DNA from 3 places in the Sutcliffiella sp. NC1 genome. Region 1 is predicted to be linked to each of the others. Evidence: a T-box and tRNA genes for the amino acid it is inferred to sense, from the RefSeq annotation. Region 1 holds a T-box; the other regions hold tRNA genes.
The links. A T-box is a leader RNA that pairs with one kind of tRNA and senses whether it is charged. The one in region 1 lies ahead of thrS (threonine--tRNA ligase), so its partner is inferred to be a tRNA-Thr.
Positions count from the first base shown of each region.

Region 2: it encodes a tRNA-Thr, which carries the amino acid that the T-box ahead of thrS (threonine--tRNA ligase) is inferred to sense. The anticodon was not compared.
Region 3: it encodes a tRNA-Thr, which carries the amino acid that the T-box ahead of thrS (threonine--tRNA ligase) is inferred to sense. The anticodon was not compared.

Region 1 covers NZ_CP115153.1:3,722,281-3,731,769, forward strand. Annotated here, with positions in the region: gene O1A01_RS19435 (hypothetical protein) at 1-144, opposite strand, end outside; gene O1A01_RS19440 (VTT domain-containing protein) at 331-915, opposite strand; gene O1A01_RS19445 (DUF1294 domain-containing protein) at 974-1,237, opposite strand; gene rplT (50S ribosomal protein L20) at 1,318-1,677, opposite strand; gene rpmI (50S ribosomal protein L35) at 1,710-1,910, opposite strand; gene infC (translation initiation factor IF-3) at 1,932-2,450, opposite strand; ribosomal protein L20 leader region at 2,498-2,625, opposite strand; gene thrS (threonine--tRNA ligase) at 2,750-4,684, opposite strand; T-box leader at 4,738-4,978, opposite strand; gene ytxC (sporulation protein YtxC) at 5,044-5,877, opposite strand; gene O1A01_RS19475 (replication initiation and membrane attachment family protein) at 6,102-7,502, opposite strand; gene nrdR (transcriptional regulator NrdR) at 7,591-8,052, opposite strand; gene O1A01_RS19485 (cytosolic protein) at 8,073-8,474, opposite strand; gene speD (adenosylmethionine decarboxylase) at 8,664-9,038, opposite strand; gene O1A01_RS19495 (glyceraldehyde-3-phosphate dehydrogenase) at 9,376-9,489, opposite strand, start outside.
Region 2 covers NZ_CP115153.1:933,820-943,308, forward strand. Annotated here, with positions in the region: rRNA gene O1A01_RS04640 (16S ribosomal RNA) at 1-39, shown strand, start outside; rRNA gene O1A01_RS04645 (23S ribosomal RNA) at 348-3,282, shown strand; rRNA gene rrf (5S ribosomal RNA) at 3,401-3,517, shown strand; tRNA gene O1A01_RS04655 (tRNA-Asn) at 3,539-3,613, shown strand; tRNA gene O1A01_RS04660 (tRNA-Ser) at 3,618-3,709, shown strand; tRNA gene O1A01_RS04665 (tRNA-Glu) at 3,731-3,805, shown strand; tRNA gene O1A01_RS04670 (tRNA-Val) at 3,815-3,890, shown strand; tRNA gene O1A01_RS04675 (tRNA-Met) at 3,913-3,989, shown strand; tRNA gene O1A01_RS04680 (tRNA-Asp) at 3,990-4,065, shown strand; tRNA gene O1A01_RS04685 (tRNA-Phe) at 4,082-4,157, shown strand; tRNA gene O1A01_RS04690 (tRNA-Thr) at 4,195-4,270, shown strand; tRNA gene O1A01_RS04695 (tRNA-Tyr) at 4,279-4,362, shown strand; tRNA gene O1A01_RS04700 (tRNA-Trp) at 4,394-4,467, shown strand; tRNA gene O1A01_RS04705 (tRNA-His) at 4,494-4,569, shown strand; tRNA gene O1A01_RS04710 (tRNA-Gln) at 4,585-4,659, shown strand; tRNA gene O1A01_RS04715 (tRNA-Gly) at 4,665-4,739, shown strand; tRNA gene O1A01_RS04720 (tRNA-Cys) at 4,748-4,821, shown strand; tRNA gene O1A01_RS04725 (tRNA-Leu) at 4,848-4,936, shown strand; tRNA gene O1A01_RS04730 (tRNA-Leu) at 4,960-5,040, shown strand; tRNA gene O1A01_RS04735 (tRNA-Gly) at 5,061-5,134, shown strand; gene O1A01_RS04740 (B3/B4 domain-containing protein) at 5,267-5,929, opposite strand; gene queG (tRNA epoxyqueuosine(34) reductase QueG) at 5,993-7,156, shown strand; gene O1A01_RS04750 (amidase domain-containing protein) at 7,248-8,123, shown strand; gene trmL (tRNA (uridine(34)/cytosine(34)/5-carboxymethylaminomethyluridine(34)-2'-O)-methyltransferase TrmL) at 8,199-8,690, shown strand; gene O1A01_RS04760 (PrkA family serine protein kinase) at 9,232-9,489, shown strand, end outside.
Region 3 covers NZ_CP115153.1:3,928,157-3,937,645, reverse strand. Annotated here, with positions in the region: tRNA gene O1A01_RS20530 (tRNA-Val) at 1-30, shown strand, start outside; tRNA gene O1A01_RS20525 (tRNA-Thr) at 205-280, shown strand; tRNA gene O1A01_RS20520 (tRNA-Lys) at 466-541, shown strand; tRNA gene O1A01_RS20515 (tRNA-Leu) at 547-627, shown strand; tRNA gene O1A01_RS20510 (tRNA-Gly) at 641-715, shown strand; tRNA gene O1A01_RS20505 (tRNA-Leu) at 724-812, shown strand; tRNA gene O1A01_RS20500 (tRNA-Arg) at 831-907, shown strand; tRNA gene O1A01_RS20495 (tRNA-Pro) at 912-988, shown strand; tRNA gene O1A01_RS20490 (tRNA-Ala) at 1,016-1,088, shown strand; tRNA gene O1A01_RS20485 (tRNA-Met) at 1,111-1,187, shown strand; tRNA gene O1A01_RS20480 (tRNA-Ile) at 1,190-1,266, shown strand; tRNA gene O1A01_RS20475 (tRNA-Ser) at 1,284-1,376, shown strand; tRNA gene O1A01_RS20470 (tRNA-Met) at 1,464-1,540, shown strand; tRNA gene O1A01_RS20465 (tRNA-Asp) at 1,541-1,616, shown strand; tRNA gene O1A01_RS20460 (tRNA-Phe) at 1,782-1,857, shown strand; tRNA gene O1A01_RS20455 (tRNA-Thr) at 1,885-1,960, shown strand; tRNA gene O1A01_RS20450 (tRNA-His) at 1,986-2,058, shown strand; tRNA gene O1A01_RS20445 (tRNA-Gly) at 2,065-2,138, shown strand; tRNA gene O1A01_RS20440 (tRNA-Ile) at 2,144-2,220, shown strand; tRNA gene O1A01_RS20435 (tRNA-Asn) at 2,229-2,303, shown strand; tRNA gene O1A01_RS20430 (tRNA-Ser) at 2,307-2,397, shown strand; tRNA gene O1A01_RS20425 (tRNA-Glu) at 2,412-2,483, shown strand; gene O1A01_RS20420 (GNAT family protein) at 2,790-3,584, shown strand; gene glgB (1,4-alpha-glucan branching protein GlgB) at 4,096-5,991, shown strand; gene O1A01_RS20410 (glucose-1-phosphate adenylyltransferase) at 5,988-7,154, shown strand; gene O1A01_RS20405 (GlgC family sugar phosphate nucleotidyltransferase) at 7,179-8,201, shown strand; gene glgA (glycogen synthase GlgA) at 8,198-9,489, shown strand, end outside.

The sequences.
Region 1 (9,489 bases):
TGTTAAATAAAATCGAAACTCTGTTATGTAAATTCTGCTACCTGTTAAATAAAATCGAAACTCTGTTAAGTTAATTCTGCTACCTGTTAAATAATATCGAAACTCTGTTATGTAAATTCTGCTACCTGTTAAATAAGTGATCATAAGAGGAAGCTAATTAAGAGAAAAAGGTTGATTTTCCTCAAAATGGTTTCCTTCTGAATATAAAAAAAGAGACTGTAACGTAGTGGAATGTACGAGACTCACGGATGCGAAGTGAAACGGACATACTTAAGCCTATTTTCATTGGTTATAATAGTTTCTCTACATAAAAAAACAGCTAATCATTGATTAACTGCTCCGAGCTTTATCTTTTTGAAAGAACTTCTCCCATTTTATAATCACATATTTATCCTTTACCAGAAAAAACAAACCAGATAATAAAAGTAATAATAACAAAATCATAGACGGGGAAAAATCACGTATAAACTGACCAAATACGGTATAAATAATTGCAATCGGAATGTTTGCTATGATAGAAGCCCTCACATATTCACGAAAATTTTTCGTTGTTTCAATTAAACATAACGACAATAAATGAAAATGAATAAATGGAATTAATCGAAGAACAGTAACTTGCCCGACAGACAATTCTGCCCGATGACCAAACCATTTCTCTTTCATTTTTAATATTTTCCCAAATATTTTAGGCATTTGATTATAAAGGAGATAGAAAAGTAGACTTGATAATGTAAGACCAATAATGGAATAGACGCTACCTAATAGACCACCAAACAATGCTCCACCTGCAACACAAATGATCACAACTGGGATAAATAATATTTGTCTTAAAATGTGAAAAGATATAAAAGCTATAGATGCTAGTAACCAATGTGTTTCAACCATTACATATAAAACAGATAATCGTTCATCCATTTGGTCTTCACCTCGCTCCGCATTGCATTATTCTATGCTTATTCGATAATTTAAGTGCTTATACCAATGTGAAATAGATAATTGTCCCTATTTGGACTAGAGTCAATAGTGGCATACCAAATTTAAATGTATTATGTTTCGTTTTATGACGAAATTTCTTCATCCCTGCCCATGAGCCTAGCGCACCACCAACAATAGAAATGGCCCATAAAGTAGATTCTGATATTCGCCATTTATTATTAATCGCTCTCTTTTTATCTACTTTCATTAATAGAAAAGCGACACTATTAAGTACGAGATAAATCAGTAACAACTCTATCATATCTTTCTCTTCACCAAACTTCCCATAATAAAACCGAAAGGGGACTACTTATAAGTATAGTCCCCTTTCTTTTATCGTTATTACTTGTTTAAGCTGTTTTTTGCAGCTGTTGCTAATTCAGCGAAAGCTTTTTCGTCATGAACAGCTAGGTCAGCTAACATTTTACGGTTAACTTCGATACCAGCTACTTTTAATCCGTGCATTAAACGGCTGTAAGAAAGACCGTTCATACGAGCTGCTGCGTTAATACGAGCAATCCATAACTTACGGAAATCGCGTTTCTTTTGACGACGATCACGATAAGCATACATTAATGATTTCATTACTTGTTGGTTAGCTACTTTATATAAAGTATGTTTTGAACCGAAATAACCTTTAGCTAATTTAATGACTTTTTTACGACGTCTGCGTGTTACTGTACCGCCTTTAACTCTTGGCATTGTGTTTCCCTCCTATATATAAAAAACCGATATTATTTAATGTTGTCTAACATATGACGAATGCGTTTGAAATCACCTTTACTTACAACAGCAGCTTTACGTAATTTACGTTTTTGCTTTTGAGACTTGTTAGCAAATAAGTGACTTGTGTAAGCGTGAGAACGCTTAAGACTACCAGATCCAGTCTTTTTGAATCGTTTCGCAGATCCGCGATGAGTTTTCATTTTAGGCATAGGTGAGTCCTCCTCTATTTCTTACTTTTCATTTTTAGGTGCTAATACTAAGAACATGCTACGACCGTCCATTTTAGGCGACGATTCCACTGTTGCAACTTCAGAGCAAGCTGCTGAGAAACGGTCTAATACACGTTGACCAATTTCTTTATGTGTAATGGCACGACCTTTGAATCGAATCGATGCTTTTACTTTGTCTCCTTTTTCAAGGAACTTTATCGCATTTCGAAGTTTCGTGTTAAAGTCGTGTTCATCAATTGAAGGACTTAATCGAACTTCTTTTACGTTAATAACTTTTTGGTTTTTGCGTTGCTCTTTTTCTTTCTTCTGTTGCTCGAATCGGAACTTTCCGTAGTCCATAATTCTGCATACAGGAGGCTTTGCGTTTGGAGCAACTAGCACTAAGTCTAAGTTTGCTTTTGCAGCAATCTCAAGTGCTTCTTGTTTTGTTTTAATTCCAAGCTGGTCTCCGTTTTGACCGATTAAACGAACCTCACGAGAACGAATACCTTCGTTCACCATCATATCTTTGCTAATAATTAGCCACCTCCAAGGTTTTATACGAACACCGTTTTTGAACAATCCTGTGAACAAAAAAAGTGTGGATGCATAACACACCCACACTTTACGAATTAAAGTTGAAAAATTCTCGTAAAACCTGGCAACTGCAATTTTGCGTCAATCAGGTGAGAAGCGGGTGCTTCTTCTTGTTCAATAAACAAGTATTCTATTCACCTAAGAAATATAACATTTCTTATGATGGTTGTCAAGGAATGTATATTCAAAACAAGCAACGTTTTAAATTGTATCAGATACATTTATCTTTGACAACTATTTTTTTATTTTTTTATTTCAGCTACTAATTGCTGTAAAAATTGCTCAAGCGGAATAGTCTCTGATTTTTGCTCTCCGTACTTACGTACATTTACAGCTTTTTCTTGAATTTCATTGTCACCTAGCACTAACATGTAAGGAATTTTTTGCATTTGTGCTTCACGAATTTTGTAACCAATTTTTTCGTTACGTTCATCAAGCTCAACGCGAATTCCTTCTGCTTTCAAGCGATCTTGCACTTCTTTCGCATAGTCAAAATGAGCTTCAGGAGAAACAGGAATTACTTGTACTTGAACTGGAGCTAACCAAGTAGGGAATGCCCCTTTATATTCTTCTATTAAGAAGGCAACAAAGCGCTCCATTGTGGAAACAACTCCGCGGTGGATTACGACTGGACGGTGTTGCTTTCCATCTTCTCCAACGTAAGTTAAATCAAATTTCTCAGGAAGCAAGAAGTCTAATTGGACAGTAGAAAGTGTTTCGTCTTTTCCTAAAGCTGTACGAACTTGAACGTCTAACTTTGGTCCGTAAAACGCAGCTTCACCATCCGCTTCGAAATAATCTAGTTCCATTTCATCCATTGCATCTTTTAACATGCTTTGTGCTTTTTCCCACATTGCATCATCATCGTAATATTTCTCTGTATCTTCAGGATCACGATATGATAAACGGAAGGAATAATCGTTTATTCCAAAGTCTTTATAAACTTCCTGAATTAAATGAACTACTCTCTTAAATTCGTCTTTAATTTGGTCTGGACGAACGAAAATGTGTGCATCATTTAATGTCATTCCACGAACACGTTGTAAACCTGATAATGCACCAGACATTTCATATCGATGCATTGTTCCTAGCTCAGCAATACGGACTGGAAGCTGACGATAACTATGAATGCTGTTTTTATAAACCATCATATGATGAGGACAGTTCATCGGACGAAGTACTAATTGTTCATTGTCCATTTCCATCGGTGGGAACATACCGTCTTGATAGTGATCCCAGTGACCAGAAGTTTTATATAATTCTACACTTCCCATTACAGGAGTATACACATGGTCATAACCTAATTTAATTTCTTTATCTACAATGTAACGTTCGACAACGCGACGAATTGTTGCCCCTTTCGGTAACCATAATGGGAGTCCTTGCCCAACCTTTTGCGAGTTGAAGAACAAGTCTAATTCTTTCCCAAGTTTACGGTGATCACGTTCTTTTGCTTCTTCTAATAAACGTAAATGTTCGTCTAATTCCGCTTTTTTGAAGAACGCAGTACCATAAATACGTTGAAGCATTTTATTTTTACTATCTCCTCGCCAGTAAGCACCAGCGATACTTAGTAACTTGAATTCTTTAATTTTCCCAGTAGAAGGAACGTGTACACCACGGCAAAGGTCGTAAAATTCACCTTGTTCGTAAATTGTAATTGTTTCTCCTTCGGGTAGTTCACGAATAAGTTCCAATTTTAATTCATCGCCAATCTCTTCATAACGACGAAGTGCTTCTTCGCGAGAAACTTCCACTCGAACGATATCAAAGTTTTCGTTCACTATTTTCTTCATTTCTTTTTCAATTGCAGGTAAATCTTCTGGAGTTAATGCATGCTCCATATCAACGTCATAATAGAAGCCGTTCTCAATAACAGGACCAATACCTAATTTAACGCCTTTTCCATAAATACGTTTAATAGCTTGAGCCATAAGATGCGCAGTGCTATGACGCATAATAGATAAAGCATCTTCACCATCTTGTGTAATAATACTAATTTGACCATCTTCGTTTATTGGAGTACGCAAGTCTATTTGTTCGCCGTTAAAAGTTCCAGCGATGGCTTTTTTCTTTAGACCTGGGCTAATGGATGCCGCAATATCTTCTGTTGTCGTACCACGCTCAAACTCCTTTACCGCTCCGTCTGGAAATTGAATTTTTACTAATTCAGACATCCTAATCACCTCTTGTTATTATTATTTATTAAAATAAAAAACTCGCCCCTATAAAAAGGGACGAGTTATTATTCTCATCGTGGTTCCACCCTAATTCCCATTGCTCTGCAAACAAAATATACAGATAATGGCTTAGTTTGGGTAACGGAACTGCCGTCAACAACTACTGCTATTAAGGTTCGCTGTTGAAGTTTAAAGGTGGTAAGTACTTAAATCGTAATAGGAAGCTTTCAGCCTTGTCTTCCCTCTCTGAAATTCGTATTTAACTACTATTGTCCTTATCATTACTTTTCGCTTTTAAATTAAAATGAATATGTAGGTAATTATATTCTCCCTACACAATAAAATCAAGTAGTGGATTACTCAACTTTCATTTTTTTTAGCGGAAAGTGTTGATACGGTTTTATTGTAGCACGCTCTTGAAATATGTTTCGGATCGTTTGGACAAGTTGATGATCCATATGATCTGTGTATAAATAAAGTTTATTTGGAGCTATTGACACTAATGGAGCCAAAACGACTGAATCAATATAAAAGGCATAATTATTAAAATGAGTTCTGTTAATATATTTTTTTAAGTGATCTTTCGATAAGTAATTTTGTTGGCTATCGTAAAATTCAAAGTGTGTTTCATACACTAAATGGACTTCATCTAGTTTTGATTCAGCTGAAAATAACACCTCTCTCAATTGTTGAATAAACGCTTGATATTCCTGTTCCATTTTATACTCATCAATAGCCGCTTCAATAAATTGATACAACGAGTCAAAATAATGTTTAAGTCGGAAAGTTAATACAGATTCGAATGAAAATGAAACTGGATTTTCTAACAATAAATGTAGCGATTTAATTAATGTTTGGTCTCTTTCTACTAGCGATGGCAGATTAGGGATGTCGTCTCTTTCTCCGTTTAGAATGCTTTGTAATATGGATAAAATTTGTTCTTGCTCTTCTATGTCCTTATAGAAAAAGGAGTGTTCTAACACTGACAATGCCCGTTGTTGTTCTTTTTTCTTTACAAACCATCTTAACGTCTCAATCATACTTGGCTTTATTTTTTTCAACTCATGCATTTCCATACAAATTTTTTCGTTATGTAAAGAAAGTGAACTGTCACTTTTTACGAAACAATTTTTAAGTTGCTTATAAACAATACTTGCATCAGTTTCATCATGAAAGGAAATCTCAAACAAGTTTGTCCCCCCTTTATTACACCTGCTTCTATGTATATGGGGGAAAGTATTAAAAAATGATAAATCTTTATAAAAACATGAAGGGACGTTGCGTCTCTAAAATCAGGTGTTTAAGTTAACCCGTTGCACTTCGTCGCTACAGACACTTGCTTTCCGCGGGGAGGGAGTCGAGCCTCCTTTTGACTGTGTGTACAAAAAAACGCTAGAGGGATGTGCTCTAACGTTTACTTACCTTTATTTAATTTAAGTTTTTCTAGACGTTCTGCGAGTTTTCGCTTATTTTCTTCTTGAGCACTAACGGTTTCTTTCTCCTCTTCTTCTTTCGTTTTTTCACTTATAAAACGATTACGATTAGGGGTCTCTTTCGTTTGCTTTGTGGTATTTGATTTGGTTTGTTTTGTTTTTGCCCAATTTTGATATTGGCGGTTTTCTGCTTTTGCTAGCTCCATCGCTTCGATAACAGTTGTAACTCGCTTTCTTGCCCAATGGCTAGCTATTTTCTCCACGTAATTTCGATTTAATTTCATATCTGTTTTTAATAAAACATAGTACAGAAGTACATTCACAACACCTGCTGGAAGTTGTTGCTTAAACATCACATCTTCCACAATCCACAAGTCCGATATAGAAGGATCCCCACCTGAGAAATCAGTCAACAGTTGTTTTGGGGAGACATTTTCCAACATTTGAATTAACTGCTCATCTTTTGATTTCGGTTTTTTATCATCCATTTTTCTTAAATGAACTGGTTGCGTACGCTCGACTAATGTTGGTAGTCCATCTTTATTTTCTAATTGGTACCAATCTCTAGCTACTTTTCTTAGCTCTTCTATATTAACGGTATCGTCATCATCAATAGCATTCATGACAATATCCTTCATCGTAATAGGATCAATATGATATAAAAATGATAATTTTGAGATAGCTTCTTCCACTTTCGGTGTAATGGATTTTCGTGGTATGACAACTTCTGAAAGACCTGCATAGAACAGAGAAAAGTCAAAACCTTCATGCTTTACTTCAATTTCTTTCCCATCTTTTTTCGTAATCCATTCCAGATCTTCATCAAGCTTTGAGTCTTCTAACACCTCATCAGTTACTTGTGTCATCATACTTTCAGCCTGGATAGATGCAAACACCTCATGAAAAGAGCGTGTAATATTTTGAAACGTATTAGGTATTATTTCATCACTAAAGAAATTCTTCACCTTCACATACTTACTTTTTCCAAGACGGTTATACAAATATATATTTAACATCGGATCAGAGAAAAAGGTTTCGGGAGTAAGAGGGGGTTGTAATTCATAAATAAAGGTTCTTACATTTTCCTCTTCTTTCACGTACGTTTTCAGCAGTCCAATTGCTTCAAGTTTTAAGCGCTCCTGATGTATATCCTTTAAGTTACATTGCATAGTCGTCATGATACTATGGTGAGTAGACTCTTCTCCCCAAAGACGATCTTGTTCCAATTCACTCCAAAGCGTCATAAATAAACTGTAACCTCGAAACCCAATCAAAGGTTGGTACAGCATCGTAATAATTTTCCTATCAGCTTCTTGCAATAGCCCATTAACTTTTACAACATAGCGATCAATTGGGATTAGTTCATTCCAATACCTCGTCAACTTGATCCCTCCTTCGTATCATCCAAACTTACAACTTAATATCTGAAATACGTGAAAAAGAGCCTATCATTAAGCTCTTTTTCTATCGTTATTTTCTTTCGCGTTCAATTAGCTCCTTCAGTTCATCTAAAAATACATTTATATCTTTAAACTGTCGATAAACAGAAGCAAAACGAACGTATGCAATTTCGTCAATTTTTGCTAAATGGTCCATGACCATTTCACCGATGGTATTACTATTTACTTCCGACACACCTATATTCCGTAGATCTTTTTCAACGTTAATAACAATATCTTCTAACTTTTCTAAAGGAACTGGTCTTTTTTCACAAGCACGTATTAAACCACGCAATGCCTTTTCACGGCTAAATTCTTCACGTACCCCTTCTTTCTTCACAACGATTAAAGGCATTTGTTCTACTTTTTCAAATGTAGTAAATCGAAAGGAGCAAGCTTCACATTCTCTACGACGGCGAATGGAACGTCCTTCTTCGACTGGACGAGAGTCTAAAACTCTAGTTCCATTGTGATTACATGTTGGGCATTTCATTTAGTTCTCACTCCGTTCTTTTACTTTTCTGCATTTAATCCTGAACCGACATATGTTAATTGCTTACCAAGCTTTTCATACATTATAAAAATTAACTTTCTACTATAGCCAAAATCAGAAGGTAGTACTGTTTCCGTTGTAACAGAGAAATCGATTGCCGTTTCGAAAGGTCTTACAGAAATGACAGTAATAATCATAAAAGCTTTTTTTCCTTTACGAACTTCAACAGCTATCTCACCATGTTCTTCGGAAACTGATTTTACAGTTAACCCATCCTCTTGATGGATAACAGTTTTTATAGCTTCGATTGCTTTTTTAGTAGTCGTTTTATAATATCGACTTTTTAATTGTTCATCTATATGATTCTCTCTCGTTTCTGTTTGAGTAGAAAAAAATGATTTTAGCTTTTGTCCAATTGACATAAAAATATGACAACCCCTAACTTTAGAGTATATGTATTTATTTACAGCTTGTCCTAATTTGAAAAATTCTTTAATTTTCTACTTATCACGAAGAATAACGTGATTATTAGAAAGATTATTAAAGAAAAGACCATAAGAAAAAGAGGTGCATATACACCTCTTTCCATTTTAATTCATTTTCTTCATCTTTTAAAGTGCTTTTGCTTTCTTTACTTCAACTGGGCCCATACCACGTGGAAGCTCAATTGTTTCACGTGTTTTAGCATCTAACGCTTCGGCAATGTAATTCGCCGCAATATTCGGGTCTAATTCTCCGCATGTATACACATCAATACTTGCATAACCATGCTCCGGGAAGCTATGAATCGTTAAATGAGATTCAGAAATAATAACAACACCACTAATTCCTTGTGGTGCAAATTTATGAAATGCTACTTCACGAATTTCTGCTCCTGATTTAAGTGCAGCATCCACAAACGTTTTTTCTACATAATCCATGTCATTTAACTTGTTAAAATCGCAACCCCATAACTCTGAAATAACGTGACGACCAATAGTTTCCATCTCACGTTCCCCCTTTTATTATTTTTTACATGAATTTCTTTCAAAAACTCCGTTTAATTATTCCTACCACGGGGGAAAGTTAGTCCAGAGAGGTCCTAACCCTTTAAGTAGAAACATTACCGCTTCAAGAAGTTCACGAATCATAGTATACTTTGTTTATTTTCTTTTTTCAATACTTTTTCTTTAAATAAATGAAGGGGGGTTAATACTTTTAATATGTAGCTTGTCACAACTGTTTTTTTATATAAGTAAATGACATTACAATTTTTTCATAACGATTACGTAAAAAAGTGACTAATGATTATACTCACTAGTCACTTCAAAAGTCTATTTATATTTATCCCGCTACTACTTTTTCGGATTGAAACATTTTTTCTGCTACAAAATTAACTAAGTCCACTACTCTGCAAGAATATCCCCATTCGTTATCATACCAAGCTAAAACTTTTAC
Region 2 (9,489 bases), 2.2 Mb from region 1:
GGTAGCCGTATCGGAAGGTGCGGCTGGATCACCTCCTTTCTAAGGAAAATCACGCTCATTGTTTTGTTTAGTTTTGAGAGAGCATTCTCTCTATTAAATATGTTCTTTGAAAACTAGATAATATAAGTAATCAAGATACATTCACAAGTATCGTTCATCTTAGTAATTTTCTAATGATAACAATTCGCTGTTATCAACGAAACCTAATTTTAGGTTGAATACTAAGACAAATTAGAAGCGAGCAGGTCGAGGAAGCGACTGAGCGAGCGCCGGAGTGTACAAAAGCGTACATGAGGACGTGAGCGAAGGAAGCTGACGAAGAGATGCGACGCTTATCATTTGTCGACGGTTAAGTTATTAAGGGCGCACGGTGGATGCCTTGGCACTAGGAGCCGATGAAGGACGGGACTAACACCGATATGCTTTGGGGAGCTGTAAGTAAGCTTTGATCCAGAGATTTCCGAATGGGGAAACCCACTGCTCGTAATGGAGTAGTATCCTTACCTGAATACATAGGGTATGGAAGGCAGACCCGGGGAACTGAAACATCTAAGTACCCGGAGGAAGAGAAAGCAAACGCGATTTCCTGAGTAGCGGCGAGCGAAACGGAATTAGCCCAAACCAAGAGGCTTGCCTCTTGGGGTTGTAGGACACTCTATACGGAGTTACAAAAGAACGGGGTAAACGAAGCGACCTGGAAAGGTCTGTCATAGAAGGTAAAAACCCTGTAGTTGAAACCTCGTTCTCTCTTGAGTGGATCCTGAGTACGGCGGGACACGAGAAATCCCGTCGGAAGCTGGGAGGACCATCTCCCAAGGCTAAATACTCCCTAGTGACCGATAGTGAACCAGTACCGTGAGGGAAAGGTGAAAAGCACCCCGGAAGGGGAGTGAAAAGATCCTGAAACCGTGTGCCTACAAGTAGTTAGAGCCCGTTAATGGGTGATAGCGTGCCTTTTGTAGAATGAACCGGCGAGTTACGATTACGTGCAAGGTTAAGTTGATGAGACGGAGCCGTAGCGAAAGCGAGTCTGAATAGGGCGTCATAGTACGTGGTCGTAGACCCGAAACCAGGTGATCTACCCATGTCCAGGGTGAAGTTCAGGTAACACTGAATGGAGGCCCGAACCCACGCACGTTGAAAAGTGCGGGGATGAGGTGTGGGTAGCGGAGAAATTCCAATCGAACCTGGAGATAGCTGGTTCTCTCCGAAATAGCTTTAGGGCTAGCCTTGAGTAAAGAGTCTTGGAGGTAGAGCACTGATTGGACTAGGGGTCCTCATCGGATTACCGAATTCAGTCAAACTCCGAATGCCAAAGACTTGTTTCTCAGGAGTCAGACTGCGAGTGATAAGATCCGTAGTCAAGAGGGAAACAGCCCAGACCGCCAGCTAAGGTCCCAAAGTATACGTTAAGTGGAAAAGGATGTGGAGTTGCTTAGACAACCAGGATGTTGGCTTAGAAGCAGCCACCATTTAAAGAGTGCGTAATAGCTCACTGGTCGAGTGACTCTGCGCCGAAAATGTACCGGGGCTAAACGTATCACCGAAGCTGCGGACTGTTCTTACGAACAGTGGTAGGAGAGCGTTCTAAGGGCGTTGAAGCTAGACCGTAAGGACTGGTGGAGCGCTTAGAAGTGAGAATGCCGGTATGAGTAGCGAAAGAAGGGTGAGAATCCCTTCCACCGAATGCCTAAGGTTTCCTGAGGAAGGCTCGTCCGCTCAGGGTTAGTCGGGACCTAAGCCGAGGCCGAAAGGCGTAGGCGATGGATAACAGGTTGATATTCCTGTACCACCTCATTCCGTTTGAGCGATGGAGGGACGCAGGAGGATAGGGTAAGCGCACTGTTGGATATGTGCGTCCAAGCAGTTAGGCTGGATAAGTAGGCAAATCCGCTTATCCTAAAGGCTGAGCTGTGATGGCGAGGGAAATATAGTACCGAAGTTCCTGATTCCACACTGCCAAGAAAAGCTTCTAGCGAGGAATATGGTGCCCGTACCGCAAACCGACACAGGTAGGCGAGGAGAGAATCCTAAGGTGAGCGAGAGAACTCTGGTTAAGGAACTCGGCAAAATGACCCCGTAACTTCGGGAGAAGGGGTGCTCTGTTAGGGTGTTAAAGCCCGAGAGAGCCGCAGTGAATAGGCCCAGGCGACTGTTTAGCAAAAACACAGGTCTCTGCGAAGCCGTAAGGCGAAGTATAGGGGCTGACGCCTGCCCGGTGCTGGAAGGTTAAGGGGAAAGGTTAGCGCCTCGGCGCGAAGCTTTGAACCGAAGCCCCAGTAAACGGCGGCCGTAACTATAACGGTCCTAAGGTAGCGAAATTCCTTGTCGGGTAAGTTCCGACCCGCACGAAAGGCGTAACGATCTGGGCACTGTCTCAACCAGAGACTCGGTGAAATTATAGTACCTGTGAAGATGCAGGTTACCCGCGACAGGACGGAAAGACCCCGTGGAGCTTTACTGTAGCCTGATATTGAATTTTGGTACAGCTTGTACAGGATAGGTAGGAGCCTGAGAAGCCGGAGCGCTAGCTTCGGTGGAGGCGTCGGTGGGATACTACCCTGGCTGTATTGAAATTCTAACCCGCGAGCCTTATCGGCTCGGGAGACAGTGTCAGGTGGGCAGTTTGACTGGGGCGGTCGCCTCCTAAAGAGTAACGGAGGCGCCCAAAGGTTCCCTCAGAATGGTTGGAAATCATTCGTAGAGTGTAAAGGCACAAGGGAGCTTGACTGCGAGACCTACAAGTCGAGCAGGGACGAAAGTCGGGCTTAGTGATCCGGTGGTTCCGCATGGAAGGGCCATCGCTCAACGGATAAAAGCTACCCCGGGGATAACAGGCTTATCTCCCCCAAGAGTCCACATCGACGGGGAGGTTTGGCACCTCGATGTCGGCTCATCGCATCCTGGGGCTGTAGTCGGTCCCAAGGGTTGGGCTGTTCGCCCATTAAAGCGGTACGCGAGCTGGGTTCAGAACGTCGTGAGACAGTTCGGTCCCTATCCGTCGTGGGCGTAGGAAATTTGAGAGGAGCTGTCCTTAGTACGAGAGGACCGGGATGGACGCACCGCTGGTGTACCAGTTGTCTTGCCAAAGGCATAGCTGGGTAGCTACGTGCGGACGGGATAAGTGCTGAAAGCATCTAAGCATGAAGCCCCCCTCAAGATGAGATTTCCTTTAGCGCAAGCTAGTAAGATCCCTGAAAGATGATCAGGTTGATAGGTTCGAGGTGGAAGCGTGGCGACACGTGTAGCTGACGAATACTAATCGATCGAGGACTTAACCAATTTAAATGAACGATATGAACGATCTTGATGAAAAATATTATCTAGTTTTGAGAGAACAAAAAAAACTCTTGATTTTCTCATAAAATATATTATAATAGTATTTGTCCTTAAAAAAATGTCTGGTAATGATGGCGAAGAGGTCACACCCGTTCCCATACCGAACACGGAAGTTAAGCTCTTCAGCGCCGATGGTAGTTGGGGGCTGTCCCCCTGCGAGAGTAGGACGTTGCCAGGCTGAAGGATATAATTCTTCTATTCCACCATAGCTCAGCGGTAGAGCATTCGGCTGTTAACCGAAGGGTCGTAGGTTCGAATCCTACTGGTGGAGCCATTATGGAGAGCTGTCCGAGTGGCCGAAGGAGCACGATTGGAAATCGTGTAGACGGTTACCGCCGTCTCAAGGGTTCAAATCCCTTGCTCTCCGCCATTCTTAAACTCTTACAATTATGGCCCGTTGGTCAAGCGGTTAAGACACCGCCCTTTCACGGCGGTAACACGGGTTCGAATCCCGTACGGGTCACCATTATATATTGGAGGATTAGCTCAGCTGGGAGAGCACCTGCCTTACAAGCAGGGGGTCGGCGGTTCGATCCCGTCATCCTCCACCATAAATTATAAGATTAATATCGTCGCGGGGTGGAGCAGTCCGGTAGCTCGTCGGGCTCATAACCCGAAGGTCGCAGGTTCAAATCCTGTCCCCGCAACCAGGTCCCGTGGTGTAGCGGTTAACATGCCTGCCTGTCACGCAGGAGATCGCGGGTTCGATTCCCGTCGGGACCGCCATTATAATTTAAAGTTAGGCTCGGTAGCTCAGTCGGTAGAGCAATGGACTGAAAATCCATGTGTCGGCGGTTCGATTCCGTCCCGAGCCACCATTTAAATTATAAAAAGAAATAATTGCATTTAATATATGCCGGTGTAGCTCAGTTGGTAGAGCAACTGACTTGTAATCAGTAGGTCGTGGGTTCGACTCCTATCGCCGGCACCATCCTTACTGGAGGGGTAGCGAAGTGGCTAAACGCGGCGGACTGTAAATCCGCTCCCTTGGGTTCGGCGGTTCGAATCCGTCCCCCTCCACCATTTTAAATTAAGTTGTAACAATTCTTACTATAGGGGCATAGTTTAACGGTAGAACAGAGGTCTCCAAAACCTCCGGTGTGGGTTCGATTCCTACTGCCCCTGCCAATTATAAAACAAAACTTAACATTATGGCGGTTGTGGCGAAGTGGTTAACGCACCAGATTGTGGCTCTGGCACTCGTGGGTTCGATTCCCATCAATCGCCCCAACATTATAAAATTATTGGGCTATAGCCAAGCGGTAAGGCAACGGACTTTGACTCCGTCATGCGTTGGTTCGAATCCAGCTAGCCCAGCCAATTTTGCGGAAGTAGTTCAGTGGTAGAACACCACCTTGCCAAGGTGGGGGTCGCGGGTTCGAATCCCGTCTTCCGCTCCAATACATTAGGCGGCATAGCCAAGTGGTAAGGCAGAGGTCTGCAAAACCTTTACCACCGGTTCGAATCCGGTTGCCGCCTCCACTAATAAATGCCAAACAGTGTTACAAGCCGGGGTGGCGGAACTGGCAGACGCACAGGACTTAAAATCCTGCGGTAGGTGACTACCGTACCGGTTCGATTCCGGTCCTCGGCACCATTTTTTATTTTAATACTGTTTACGCCGGTGTGGCGGAATTGGCAGACGCGCACGACTCAAAATCGTGTTCCTTCGGAGTGTCGGTTCGAACCCGACCACCGGTATTAATTAAGAATAGGCCAGTGCGGGTGTAGTTTAATGGTAAAACCTCAGCCTTCCAAGCTGATGTCGTGGGTTCGATTCCCATCACCCGCTCCATACATAGTGAGTAACGTAGTGTTTCGTTAAACAAATTAACGATGCATTACGTTTTTTTGTTTACCCACTATGGATACTTTTAATCTAATATGTTAAAGAACAAAAAAAGAATTCATTAATAAAATGAATTCTTTATGATACTAGATTTACTTTAAAATTCCCGCCGTTAATTTGTACAAACATAGAAGCAACACTCTCTAGCATCTTTACTGCTTCATTATTTTCAATAGATGGAAGTAAATAAACAAGTTGAATGGCATCAGTAGTTGCTTCTGAAATAGGGGATCTAGTACTATCAATGTAAGGACTTCCGAACGGGCCATTTTCGTCAGCAGTATGAAGGATTTTATCAAGACTGATTATTCTACCGTTTAAACCAGTATAGTGATCATTTTCTTTTCCAATCATTACTGATAGCTGTCCGTTAAGTTTTGCATTATCATATAAACCAAAAGGAATTGAATACTTTAACGAAAAAAAATTATTAATGTCTACGCCAGAGTTTACAGGTTCAAGAAACTGACCTTTTTTAATCCTTCTATATAGCGCTTCGGCGGATGGGCGGTACCTACTCGGATCAGTACCAGTTTGTTTGAAAATCTTTCTCCATTCCGCTATTCCGTGAACACTTTTTAGTTCTTGATCAAGTAAATCAAAGTATATTGATTCTTGAAAAAGGCGAAATCTACCTTTAAACATTTGGGGTGTAGTGCTTATAGTTGTATTTTCATATTCAATATAACCTAACTTAAAATTTGGAATAGCTTTTTTTACTTCATTATGTATTGTAATCATTATACCGCTTCCTTTATTTCCATGTTTATATTAGTTTACCACACATTAAATGAATAGTTAAAAATGTTAGCAAAGGAGGTGCATACATTGAATTTTACTAAATTAAAAGAAGAAATTATTCAATACAGTAAGCAAATTGGCATTGATAAAATTGGTTTTACAAGTGCAAGTCCTTTTGTTGAATTGAAGGAACGGTTGAGAGTACAGCAAGAAAATGGGTACCAATCAGGTTTTGAAGAAAGTGATATTGAAAAGCGAACGAATCCTCAGCTTTTACTCCCTCAAGCAAAATCTATTATTGCGATTGCGATTGCTTACCCATCAAAAATGAAAGATGCACCTCGTAGTACGAGGAAGGACCCACGGGGTATTTTTTGCAGGGCATCATGGGGAACAGATTATCACCTTGTACTGAGAGATCGCTTAAGTAAATTAGAAGAATTCATTAAACAAAAAGTCCCAGAAGCAACATTAAAATCAATGGTCGATACAGGTGAGCTTGCAGATCGAGCAGTTGCCGAAAGAGCAGGTATCGGGTGGAGTGGTAAAAACTGTGCCATTATTACGCCAGAATTTGGTTCCTACGTGTATTTAGGTGAAATGATTACAAATATACCATTTGATCCAGATCAATCGATTGAAGACCGTTGTGGGTCGTGTAATAAGTGTGTGGATGCTTGTCCAACCGGTGCATTAATTCAAGGAGGGCAACTCGATTCTAACAAGTGCATTGCCTTTTTAACACAGACGAAAGGCTTTTTAAAAGAAGAATATAGAACAAAACTAGGTAATCGTTTGTATGGTTGTGACACGTGCCAGACGGTATGTCCAGAAAATAAGGGGAAGGACTTTCACCTTCATGCGGAATTAGAACCCGATCCTGAGCTAGTAAAGCCGAGATTAAAGCCTTTGTTAACAATGAGTAATCGAGAGTTTAAAGAAAAATATGGCCATATGTCAGGTTCATGGCGAGGAAAAAAACCAATCCAACGAAATGCAATTATAGCACTAGCCCATTATCGGGATAAAACGGCTGTCCCAGTTCTCCTTGAGCTAATTGAAAATGATCCAAGACCTGTCATTAGAGGGACAGCAGCATGGGCATTAGGTAAAATTGGAGAACAATCTTCCTTACCTCGCTTAATGCACTTAATGGAGAAAGAACAAGATTCAGATGCACGAGAAGAAATGGAGAAGGGAATAGCATTATTGAAGAGTGAGAGTTAACCAATAACTCTCACTTTTTTTCTGTCTTTTTAATGAGACTACTTCTAAAAGCATACAGTGTAAAAAGAAGTTTTCTGGAGGAGTGTATACGATGAATACTCAATTGCAAAGACATGTTGAAATGTTGCTTCAAAGTTATGTATATAGAAGTTCTCAAACTGGTAACTATATTATAAACGACGATACGATAAAGAATAAAAGGGAAATGCACAGAAGAAGAGGGGCAGAGATTGTCAAATGTAACGCAGAAGGGAAAATAAATAAAATTACTCCGATCGGAAGCCAGAAAGAAGTCACATATCAAATTCATATTAGGTATTTAATTAATCATAAGGATAAACTATATTTAGAAGAAGAAATGTTAAATAGAATATCTGTATGGGATGATAATGAAATAGTAACTGATAGACAAGTAATGAATAACGTAGAGCCGATTTACATGCAACCGTTAGAAGAATGTGAAAAGCGGGATTATCGTTTTACTTATGATAGAATGGCTGCTGTTCAATATGCAGAAAGATGGTGGAATAGTTACAATCCTCAGTTTAAAAAATTTGATGTTGATTGTACGAACTACGTTTCTCAATGTGTACACGCAGGTGGGGCCCCAATGGTAGGTTTTCCTAATAAGAGTAGTGGTTGGTGGATGAAAAATAAAGCTTGGAGCTATACATGGTCTGTTGCTCACTCTTTACGCTGGTATTTACCTAATGCAAAAAGTGGCATGAAAGGAAGAGAAGTAACAAGGGCAGCTGATTTAATGCCAGGAGATGTTATTTGTTATGATTTTCAAGGTGATGGGAGATTTGACCATAATACTATCGTAGTTGCCAAGGACCAAGATGGGATGCCGTTAGTAAATGCACATACACATAACAGTAGAATGAGGTATTGGGCATATGAAGACTCGTCAGCGTACACTCCAAATATAAAATATAAGTTCTTTCATATTATTGATCGCAATTAAAATATTGATTATCGAATAAATTAAATGTATTGTTTATATGTATGATTGATTTAAGTAATTTTAGAGGTGAAAAACTTGGGTATACATGTAGTATTATATCAACCAGAAATTCCAGCTAACACAGGAAATATAGCTAGAACTTGTGCAGCAACAAATACAACACTACATTTGATTCGACCGCTTGGATTTTCAACTGACGATAAAATGTTAAAACGGGCAGGTCTTGATTATTGGGAGTTTGTAAATGTTGTTTATTATGATTCACTTGAAGAATTGTTTGAAAAAAACAGTGATGGTGAATTCTTTTTCATTACAAAATTTGGTCAAAAACCACATACTTCCTTTGACTATAGTAATTTGGAAAAAGATTATTTCTTTGTTTTTGGAAGAGAAACAACCGGTCTTCCAAAGGAAGTTATTCAAAAGAACATAGACACTTGCTTACGTTTACCTATGACGACAAATGTAAGGTCGTTAAACTTATCTAATACAGCAGCAATCTTAGTATACGAAGCACTAAGACAACAAGATTATCCTAACCTTTCAATTGAATATCCTGAAATTTAATGAAAAAACGGAGCGTAGAATTAATTCTATACTCCGTTTTCTATTTGTGTCTAAAAAAGCGCTTGTCCTAGTGAATAGGAAAGCGCCGGGGTGTTTCCATTATTTAGTTTTTGCACCAGGTCTATCGTTATAACCAGCAGTGAAAATTGCTGTTAAGAACGCTAGGCATACACCTAAAATTAAAATTGTTCCCATATGTAGCTCCCCCTTTAATAAAGTATATAAGTAAGCATACTATCCATTATTATAACTTAATAAGTAATTATTGTGAATGTAATGTATGAATAAAATTTGACAATATTTCCTTTATTCTATTATGTACCGTATTCTTTAAACTGATTCAAAATTGTTTTTTACAATAATATGGTACTTCCTAAAAAATCGTTGTTATTGTTGCTATATGTAGACAAACCTTACACTTCTGATTTTAATCTTCCTCAAGAAGGTCCTTGAATAATTTTCTTTGAAAAGCATGTTTCAAATAATGACAGCATACATATTATTAATCTTGCTCTTGAAGAGATAAATGGGGGAGGTCCTTATGGATATTTTACGTAAAATTGAAAAGTACAGGGAAGAAGAACAGCGGCTTAAGTGGGAAGGAACCTTCGGCGAGTATTTAAAGTTAATAAAGGAACGCCCGTATATTGCACAATCGGCTCATTCAAGGGTGTACAATATGGTCAAAGATGCAGGAGTAGAAGAGGTTAATGGCAGGAAGGAATATAAATTTTTCAGTAATTCGTTATTTGGGTTAGAAGAAGCATTAGAGAGACTCGTCGAGGAGTATTTTCATCCA
Region 3 (9,489 bases), 210 kb from region 1:
TCGGCGGTTCGATCCCGTCATCCTCCACCATTATTATTTAACTAAACTAAATATGCCGGTGTAGCTCAGTTGGTAGAGCACGATCGAATACGCTTCGAAGGAATCACTTCAGCGCACAAATCGAGCTGCTACTTGAATAATCTTTCTGAGATTTGGGTGACGGCTATTAAAAAGAAGTAATGGTTTTAAATGCAAATTATATATGCCGGTGTAGCTCAGTTGGTAGAGCAACTGACTTGTAATCAGTAGGTCGTGGGTTCGACTCCTATCGCCGGCACCATTTATTAAGTGCCATTAGCTCAGTCGGTAGAGCACGTCGGAATTTGCTACGAAGCATAAGCTTCAGCGTACATGCCGAGCTGCTACTTGAATTAACATCCTGAGGCATGGACGTCTAAAGGAAACACTTCTTCGAATAGTATCATGCTTACAGTTGTATTAGACTTTAGGCAGAATAATAATTAAGTGCCATTAGCTCAGTCGGTAGAGCATCTGACTTTTAATCAGAGGGTCGAAGGTTCGAGTCCTTCATGGCACACCATCTACGCGGGTGTGGCGGAATTGGCAGACGCGCTAGACTTAGGATCTAGTGTCTTTGACGTGGGGGTTCGAGTCCCTTCACCCGCATAAGTAAATATTAGCGGAAGTAGTTCAGTGGTAGAACACCACCTTGCCAAGGTGGGGGTCGCGGGTTCGAATCCCGTCTTCCGCTCCACGAAAGTTGCCGGGGTGGCGGAACTGGCAGACGCACAGGACTTAAAATCCTGCGGTAGGTGACTACCGTACCGGTTCGATTCCGGTCCTCGGCACCATTTTTAAAAATAAGAATAGCGCCCGTAGCTCAATTGGATAGAGCGTTTGACTACGGATCAAAAGGTTAGGGGTTCGAGTCCTCTCGGGCGCGCCATTCACGGGAAGTAGCTCAGCTTGGTAGAGCACTTGGTTTGGGACCAAGGGGTCGCAGGTTCAAATCCTGTCTTCCCGACCAGATAACATTGTAATTGATTTAACTCATGGGGCCTTAGCTCAGCTGGGAGAGCGCCTGCCTTGCACGCAGGAGGTCAGCGGTTCGATCCCGCTAGGCTCCACTTATCTTTAATAAAATACTTTGGCGGTGTAGCTCAGCTGGCTAGAGCGTACGGTTCATACCCGTGAGGTCGTGGGTTCGACTCCCTCCGCCGCTACCAAAGGACCTTTAGCTCAGTTGGTTAGAGCAGACGGCTCATAACCGTCCGGTCGTAGGTTCGAGTCCTACAAGGTCCACCATGTATCATTCATAATTCGGAGGAATACCCAAGTCCGGCTGAAGGGATCGGTCTTGAAAACCGACAGGGGTGTTAAAGCCCGCGGGGGTTCGAATCCCTCTTCCTCCGCCATATTATATTTATCATTCAAGAAATTATATCGTTCGAATGATGAAAAATGGCTACTTTAGAAAAAGAATATGTAGTAATTTTTATCGTCGCGGGGTGGAGCAGTCCGGTAGCTCGTCGGGCTCATAACCCGAAGGTCGCAGGTTCAAATCCTGTCCCCGCAACCAGGTCCCGTGGTGTAGCGGTTAACATGCCTGCCTGTCACGCAGGAGATCGCGGGTTCGATTCCCGTCGGGACCGCCATTATAAAAATTAATATTTAGGCTCGGTAGCTCAGTCGGTAGAGCAACGAGCAAAGCATCATCGAAATTACTACGAGTTGTACTCGTCGAGAGGCTTCTTGAATAGTCTTCCTGAGACGAGGACAATGGATACGAAAGACAAAGTTTAGGCCCGAAAATATTAAATGGCTCGGTAGCTCAGTCGGTAGAGCAATGGACTGAAAATCCATGTGTCGGCGGTTCGATTCCGTCCCGAGCCACCATTTAAATTATTATTATAAATCTTAAATGCCGGTGTAGCTCAGTTGGTAGAGCAACTGACTTGTAATCAGTAGGTCGTGGGTTCGACTCCTATCGCCGGCACCATCAATATTTTTTGTACATTACCATGGCGGTTGTGGCGAAGTGGTTAACGCACCAGATTGTGGCTCTGGCACTCGTGGGTTCGATTCCCATCAATCGCCCTTTATGCGGGTGTAGTTTAATGGTAAAACCTCAGCCTTCCAAGCTGATGTCGTGGGTTCGATTCCCATCACCCGCTCCATTTAGGGGCCTATAGCTCAGCTGGTTAGAGCGCACGCCTGATAAGCGTGAGGTCGATGGTTCGAGTCCATTTAGGCCCACCATATTTTATTCCACCATAGCTCAGCGGTAGAGCATTCGGCTGTTAACCGAAGGGTCGTAGGTTCGAATCCTACTGGTGGAGCCATTTGGAGAAGTACTCAAGTGGCTGAAGAGGCGCCCCTGCTAAGGGTGTAGGTCGGGTAACCGGCGCGAGGGTTCAAATCCCTCCTTCTCCGCCAGCTATATGAAATTTGGCCCGTTGGTCAAGCGGTTAAGACACCGCCCTTTCACGGCGGTAACACGGGTTCGAATCCCGTACGGGTCATCTAAACAGTAGTCTATAAGACTACTGTTTTTTCTTTTGCTAGGAAACTAAAAAAATTGTAACTTTGTAGTGAACAGTATAACCTATTTGTCTCTTCTAGGACGAGCGCATAAACCAACTGCAAATTTTCTGTTACGTCCATATGACATAGCAACTCGAATTATCCTAGTTACCACTGCATTTCGTTTCCTCTTTCCCTTTGTTTAAAATGGTTGATTCTATCCATATTTCTATAGTTTGTTATAATAAATATAGTTACACAACTAGATCGACATCTTACTCTTTTAAGTAGGAAGTGAATTTAAGATGTTACCTTTTAATCTATCAAAACAGCTAGAACTCTCCGAAATTAATATGGTTACCTCACGATTACGTGCCCTTCAACAAATATCTAATAACGAATTAGGTGTAAATATTACTCAATTTGGCAATGCAACTGCCTTTTCAATTAATGGTATACCTGGTCCAGCTTACAATACAGTGAAAGGATTAACAGATGCAGAAGAACATCTTTTAGATGAAATCTTTTTCCATTATGCCGCGAAAAAAATTCCAATACAACTAGAGATAGTACCTGGACATGTAAGCTCACGACTGTTATCCAAACTTCCAAACTACGGAGTTTCTCACAAAGATTTTCATACTACATTGTTTAGTTCTGGGTCAAAGCCAACTATTCATAAGTTAAATAGCCATGTAAACATTACTGAATTAACCGTTGAACAGTTTCATCTATATGGAGAAATTTATGTAAAAGCTTTTAACATGCCAACTTCTTTTAAAGAAGCAGTAAGTGGAAACAACATAATATTGCATGGTTTAGAAGGTTGGAAATTTTATTTGGCCACTATTGAAGAAAAGCCAGTCGGAGTAGGAGTATTACATATACATCATCATGTTGCAACTTTAGCTGTAGCCGCTACACTTCCAGAAAAGCGTGATAAGGGTATACATACTAGCTTAATATATGAACGCATATATGATGCTTTAGGTAGTGGTGCTCAATTAATATGTGGACAAGCTAAGTATGGAAGTGTTAGCCATTATAATATGCACAAGTTGGGCTTACAAGTAGCTTATACGAAAGCTCTATGGTCCTAATATAAAAATAATGTACTATCCTTCCATCTAAGTATCGTTTGGAGAAAGTATAAGATAATACAACACCTAACATTTATACAAGAATCTTAATTTTATGGTTTACTTTTATATATAGTATGTAAATGCAAAAAGCTCGTTTATTACGAGCTTTTTTTTTGCAAGTAAATTAAGAAAATGGTGGCATTAAGTTTTCACAGTATAAAAATAGGTCAAAATATACAATAAGAAACTATTATTCCACAAAAATTTTTCCATTTAACATAAAAACATATCGACAGGTTTCTACAAAATGCTACTCGTTTGTGAAATTTGTGAAAACGTTAGCACGAGTAATAAAAAAATGTGTTCGTTCTAGTAGAAGCATTGAAAGCGGTTAATTTCTTCTGCAGCTTTCGACAATAATTTTATTATTTAAAATTTTGTAAAAACATGTCTACAAAAATAATTATACAGTTGTCAGAAAACTATTTATCATAATTAGTAGGAAACATTATGAAGGAAGGGTGAAGAAATGCTTGTCGCTACTCCAACAGATTATCAGTTGCACTTATTTCATGAAGGAACATACTACAAAAGCTTTGAATTGTTTGGTTCACACATTGTAAAGAAAAGAAGAAAGTTAGTAGGTACTAGATTTACTGTTTGGGCACCAAATGCTAAAAATGTTAGATTGATTGGTTCCTTCAACAATTGGAATGGATCTAGTAATGAATTAGAAAGGTTGAATAAGGAAGGTGTTTGGACAATACTCATTCCAGATGAGGACTTGAGTGGACATCTTTATAAGTACGAAATAGTCACACAAACTGGTGAGATTTTACATAAAGCAGATCCGTACGCTTTTTATTCAGAAGTGCGACCAAATACTGCCTCTATCGTCTATCCATTAAACGGCTATAAATGGAAGGATGCAAATTGGCGACGTAAGAAAAAAAGACAATCTATATATGAAAAGCCATTGTTTATATATGAGCTACATCTTGCATCTTGGAAAAAGAAACAAGATGGTTCTTTGTATAATTACGAGGAATTGGCAGATGAATTAATACCGTACGTTAAAGAAATGGGTTATACCCACATAGAATTATTACCATTAGTTGAACATCCATATGATCGTTCGTGGGGATATCAAGGTACTGGCTATTACTCTGCAACAAGTCGGTATGGAACTCCACATGAACTGATGATGTTTATTGATAAATGTCATCAAGAAGATATAGGAGTCATTCTTGATTGGGTTCCAGGGCATTTTTGTAAAGATGCACATGGATTATATATGTTTGATGGTACTCCAACATTTGAATATGCTGCATATAACGATAGAGAAAATGAGGTATGGGGAACAGCAAATTTTGATTTAGGAAAAACGGAGGTTCAGAGCTTTCTAATCTCCAATGCGATCTTTTGGATGGAATATTTCCATGTAGATGGCTTCCGTGTGGATGCAGTAGCAAATATGCTGTTTTGGCCTAATTCGGATGAGCTCCATGCAAATCCTTTTGCGATAAATTTTTTAAAGAAATTAAATGAAGCAGTATATGAATTTGATTATAGTGCGTTAATGATTGCTGAAGATTCAACAGATTGGCCCCTAGTAACAAAACCAACCTCTGTTGATGGATTAGGTTTTAATTATAAGTGGAATATGGGTTGGATGAACGACATGTTATCTTACATGATTCTATCGCCTGAACAACGTAGAAATCATCATAATAAAGTCACTTTTTCCCTCCTTTATGCATTTTCAGAAAACTTTATTTTACCCTTATCTCACGATGAAGTAGTTCATGGTAAACGATCTTTACTAAATAAAATGCCAGGTGACTACAGTGAGAAATTTGATCAATTAAGGCTTTTTTATGGATATTATATGACTCACCCTGGCAAAAAATTATTATTTATGGGAAGCGAGTTCGGTCAATGGGATGAATGGAAAGACCAAGATCAATTAGATTGGGTGTTAATGGACGAATTTAATACCCATAAACAGATGCAAATATTTATGAAAGATTTAATTAAAACATATACTGAAACACCAGCTTTGTTTGAGAAAGACCATGAGCAAGATGGCTTTGAATGGATTGATGCTAATAACTCTGATCAAAGTATTTTTAGTTTTATACGTAAAGGAAAAAAAGATGATGAATTTGTCATTATTTTATGTAATTTCACGAAAGAGCAATACGTAGATTATAAAATTGGAGTTCCTGAACTTACTAACTACGAAGAATTTTTCACTAGTAGTCGAAGTGAGTATGGAGGTTCGAGTAGTTTACAAAGCAAAGAATCATCTTCAGTAGAAGGAGAATATCATGGAAAGCCGTATCATATGTTGGTCGATATTGCACCATTTGGTTTTAGTATGTGGAGGCCGAAGAGAAGACGATGGGAGAGAGGGAATTCATGAAAATGAAAAAAAGTTGTGTAGCAATGTTGTTAGCGGGTGGAAAGGGCAGTCGTTTGAGCTCACTAACAAAACAAATAGCAAAACCTGCAGTTCCGTTTGGTGGAAAATACCGTATTATCGATTTTACGCTAAGTAATTGTACAAATTCTGGAATCGATACGGTTGGCATATTAACGCAATATCAACCTTTAGAGCTCCATTCCTATATTGGAATTGGAAGTGCATGGGATCTTGACCGACGAAATGGTGGGGTAACTGTTCTTCCCCCATACAGTGAATCAGCAGGAGTGAAATGGTATACAGGTACTGCTAGTGCAATATATCAAAATATGAATTACTTAAAGCAGTATGATCCTGAGTACGTTTTAATATTATCAGGAGATCATATTTACAAAATGGATTATGCAGAAATGCTTGATTTCCATATAGAAAAAAATGCAGATGTATCAATATCTGTTATAGAGGTTCCATGGGAAGAAGCGAGTCGTTTTGGAATTATGAATACGAATGATCAACAAGAGGTTATTGAATTTGATGAGAAGCCAGCACAACCGAAAAGCAATTTAGCTTCAATGGGGATATATATATTTAAGTGGTCGATTTTAAAAGAATATTTAGAAATGGATGACCGGAATCCAGAATCTAGTCATGACTTCGGAAAAGACGTTATCCCACTGCTACTTGAAGAAAAAAAGAAATTAGTTGCCTATCCTTTTAAAGGGTACTGGAAAGATGTAGGTACTGTTAAAAGCTTATGGGAAGCTAATATGGATTTGTTAGAAGATGGCTGTGGACTGAATTTATTTGACCACGATTGGCGTATTTATTCCGTTAATCCTAATCAGCCCCCGCAATTTATTGCTTCATATGCCGAAGTAAATGATTCTTTAGTAAATGAAGGCTGTTTTATTGAAGGTAAAGTAGATCATTCCGTACTATTTCAAGGGGTAACGCTTGGGAAAAATAGTATTGTACGCTCATCGGTGATTATGCCAGATGCGCAAATAGGGGAAAACGTTTATATAGAACGTGCAATTATTCCTAGTGGGTTAGTCATTCCAGATGGAACAGTTGTAGCACCAGAAAAATACGAAGAAGAAATTATTTTAGTTACGGAAGAATTAGTAGAAGAAGGAATTACAAAAGTTTCAAAGCTAACTTAATTTGACTGTATAGGGGGATGTGGAATGAATCAATCAATGTTAGGGATTATAGATGCAACTGCACAGAAAGAAGAAATTCAAGATTTAACAAGTAACCGCTCATTAGCGGCGGTTCCAATTGGAGGACGGTACCGTTTAATCGATTTTGTTTTATCCAATATGGTGAATTCTGGGATACAAAGTGTTGCGATATTTCCTCGCTATCAATATCGCTCTTTAATGGACCATCTTGGGTCAGGAAAAGAATGGGATTTAAATAGAAAAAGAGATGGACTATTCTTTTTTCCAAGTTCTGAAAAGGAATTATTAAATGGAGTAGGTTCATTTCATCAGTTCAGATCGAATATTGACTTCTTTCTAAGAAGTAAGCAAAAATACGTTCTCATTACGAATAGTCATACAGTTTGTAATATTGATTATAAGAAAATATTAGAGCGTCATCTGGAAAATCAATGTGATATTACGCAAGTGAATCAAAAAGGGAAAATGTTAGATATGTTCATACTTGAAAAAGATTTACTAATTAAACTGTTCTCTAATAAAGATTCAGGTTATCGAAATATTATGGATGTAGTAAAGGATCATAATCATAATTTAACAGTATGTGATTATGAGCATAACGGATATGTTGCAGTAGTAGATTCTATATCAAACTATTATTCTCACAGTCTCTCTCTATTAAATCCTAACATTTGGAAAGAATTGTTTCTACGTAATCGTCCAATTTATACGAAAGTAAAGGATGAGGCTCCAACTAAATATTCGAAAGATGCATATGTGAAAAATTCCTTAATTGCAAATGGCGCAATTATTGAAGGACATGTGGAAAACTGTATCGTCTTCAGAGGAGTAAAAATTGAAAAGGGTACAGTAGTTAAAAATAGTATTATTATGCAAAAAAGTGTCATAAAGGAAAATAGTGTTTTAGACAATGTTATTTTGGATAAAGATGTAAGAGTAGAACCAAAAACAATTTTAATTGGAAAAGTAGCTGAGCCGTTAGTATTGAAAAAAGGAACAGTACAAGGAGCGCTGATGAACTCGTGAACGTTTTATTTGTCGTATCAGAGTGTGTCCCTTTTGTAAAATCAGGGGGGCTTGGTGATGTATCAGGTGCGTTACCGAAAGAATTAAAAAATTTAGGGACAGATGTCAGGGTAATACTTCCTAAATACGGGCAAATTTCTCCTGAATATAAAGACAAAATGGAGAATATTGGGGTTATTTATATACAAGTTGGCTGGCGTCGACAATATTGTGGAATTGAAAGGTTAATAGTAGATGACGTTACGTATTACTTTATCGATAACGAATATTATTTTAATAGGGATTCTTTGTATGGTCATTTTGATGATGGAGAACGTTTTTCTTTCTTTTGCCGAGCAGTATTAGAAATTATACCTGTTATATCGTTTATTCCTGAAGTAATCCATTGCCATGATTGGCATACCGGAATGGTTAATTTCCTTTTGGAAAATGAATATAAATATGATGTTAGATATAAGGATATTAAAACTGTCTTTACTATTCACAATTTACAGTTTCAAGGCATTTTTCCACAACATATTTTAGGTGACTTATTAGGCTTAGATAACCGTTACTTCACTACAGAACAATTAGAGTTTTATGGCAATGTTAACTTTATGAAAGCTGCACTAGTTTCTTCGCATGCGATAACAACTGTAAGTCCAACGTATAAAAACGAAATACAAACCGAATTTTTTGGAGAAAGATTAGACGGTGTATTAAGGGAAAAGTCCCATCTATTAGAGGGAATAGTAAACGGAATAGATGAGGAAGTTTATAACCCGTTAAATGATCCAGTTATTGTAGCAAACTATTCTGTTCAACATACTGAGCCGAAATATGTAAATAAACAGCATCTACAAAAAATATGTCAATTACCCATACGACCAGAAGTTCCAGTCATTTCAATGGTAAGCCGTTTAACAAAGCAAAAAGGTTTAGATTTAGTAAAACATGTTTTTCATGAGGTGCTAGAAGAAGATGTCCAATTTATCGTTCTAGGGACGGGAGAAGATGAATTTGAACAATTCTTTAGACAGCTAGCAGCTCAGTATCCCCAAAAAGTGAAAGTTGTAATAGGGTTTAATGAAGATTTTGCTCATCAAATATATGCTGGAGCTGACTGCTTCTTAATGCCTTCTAAATTTGAACCATGTGGCCTTGGTCAACTAATAGCGATGAGATACGGCACGATACCAATTGTTCGTGAAACAGGAGGATTGAACGATACAGTTTTTCCTTATAATGAAGAAATAAATGAGGGAAATGGTTTTAGTTTTACAAATTATAATGCCCATGACATGTTATT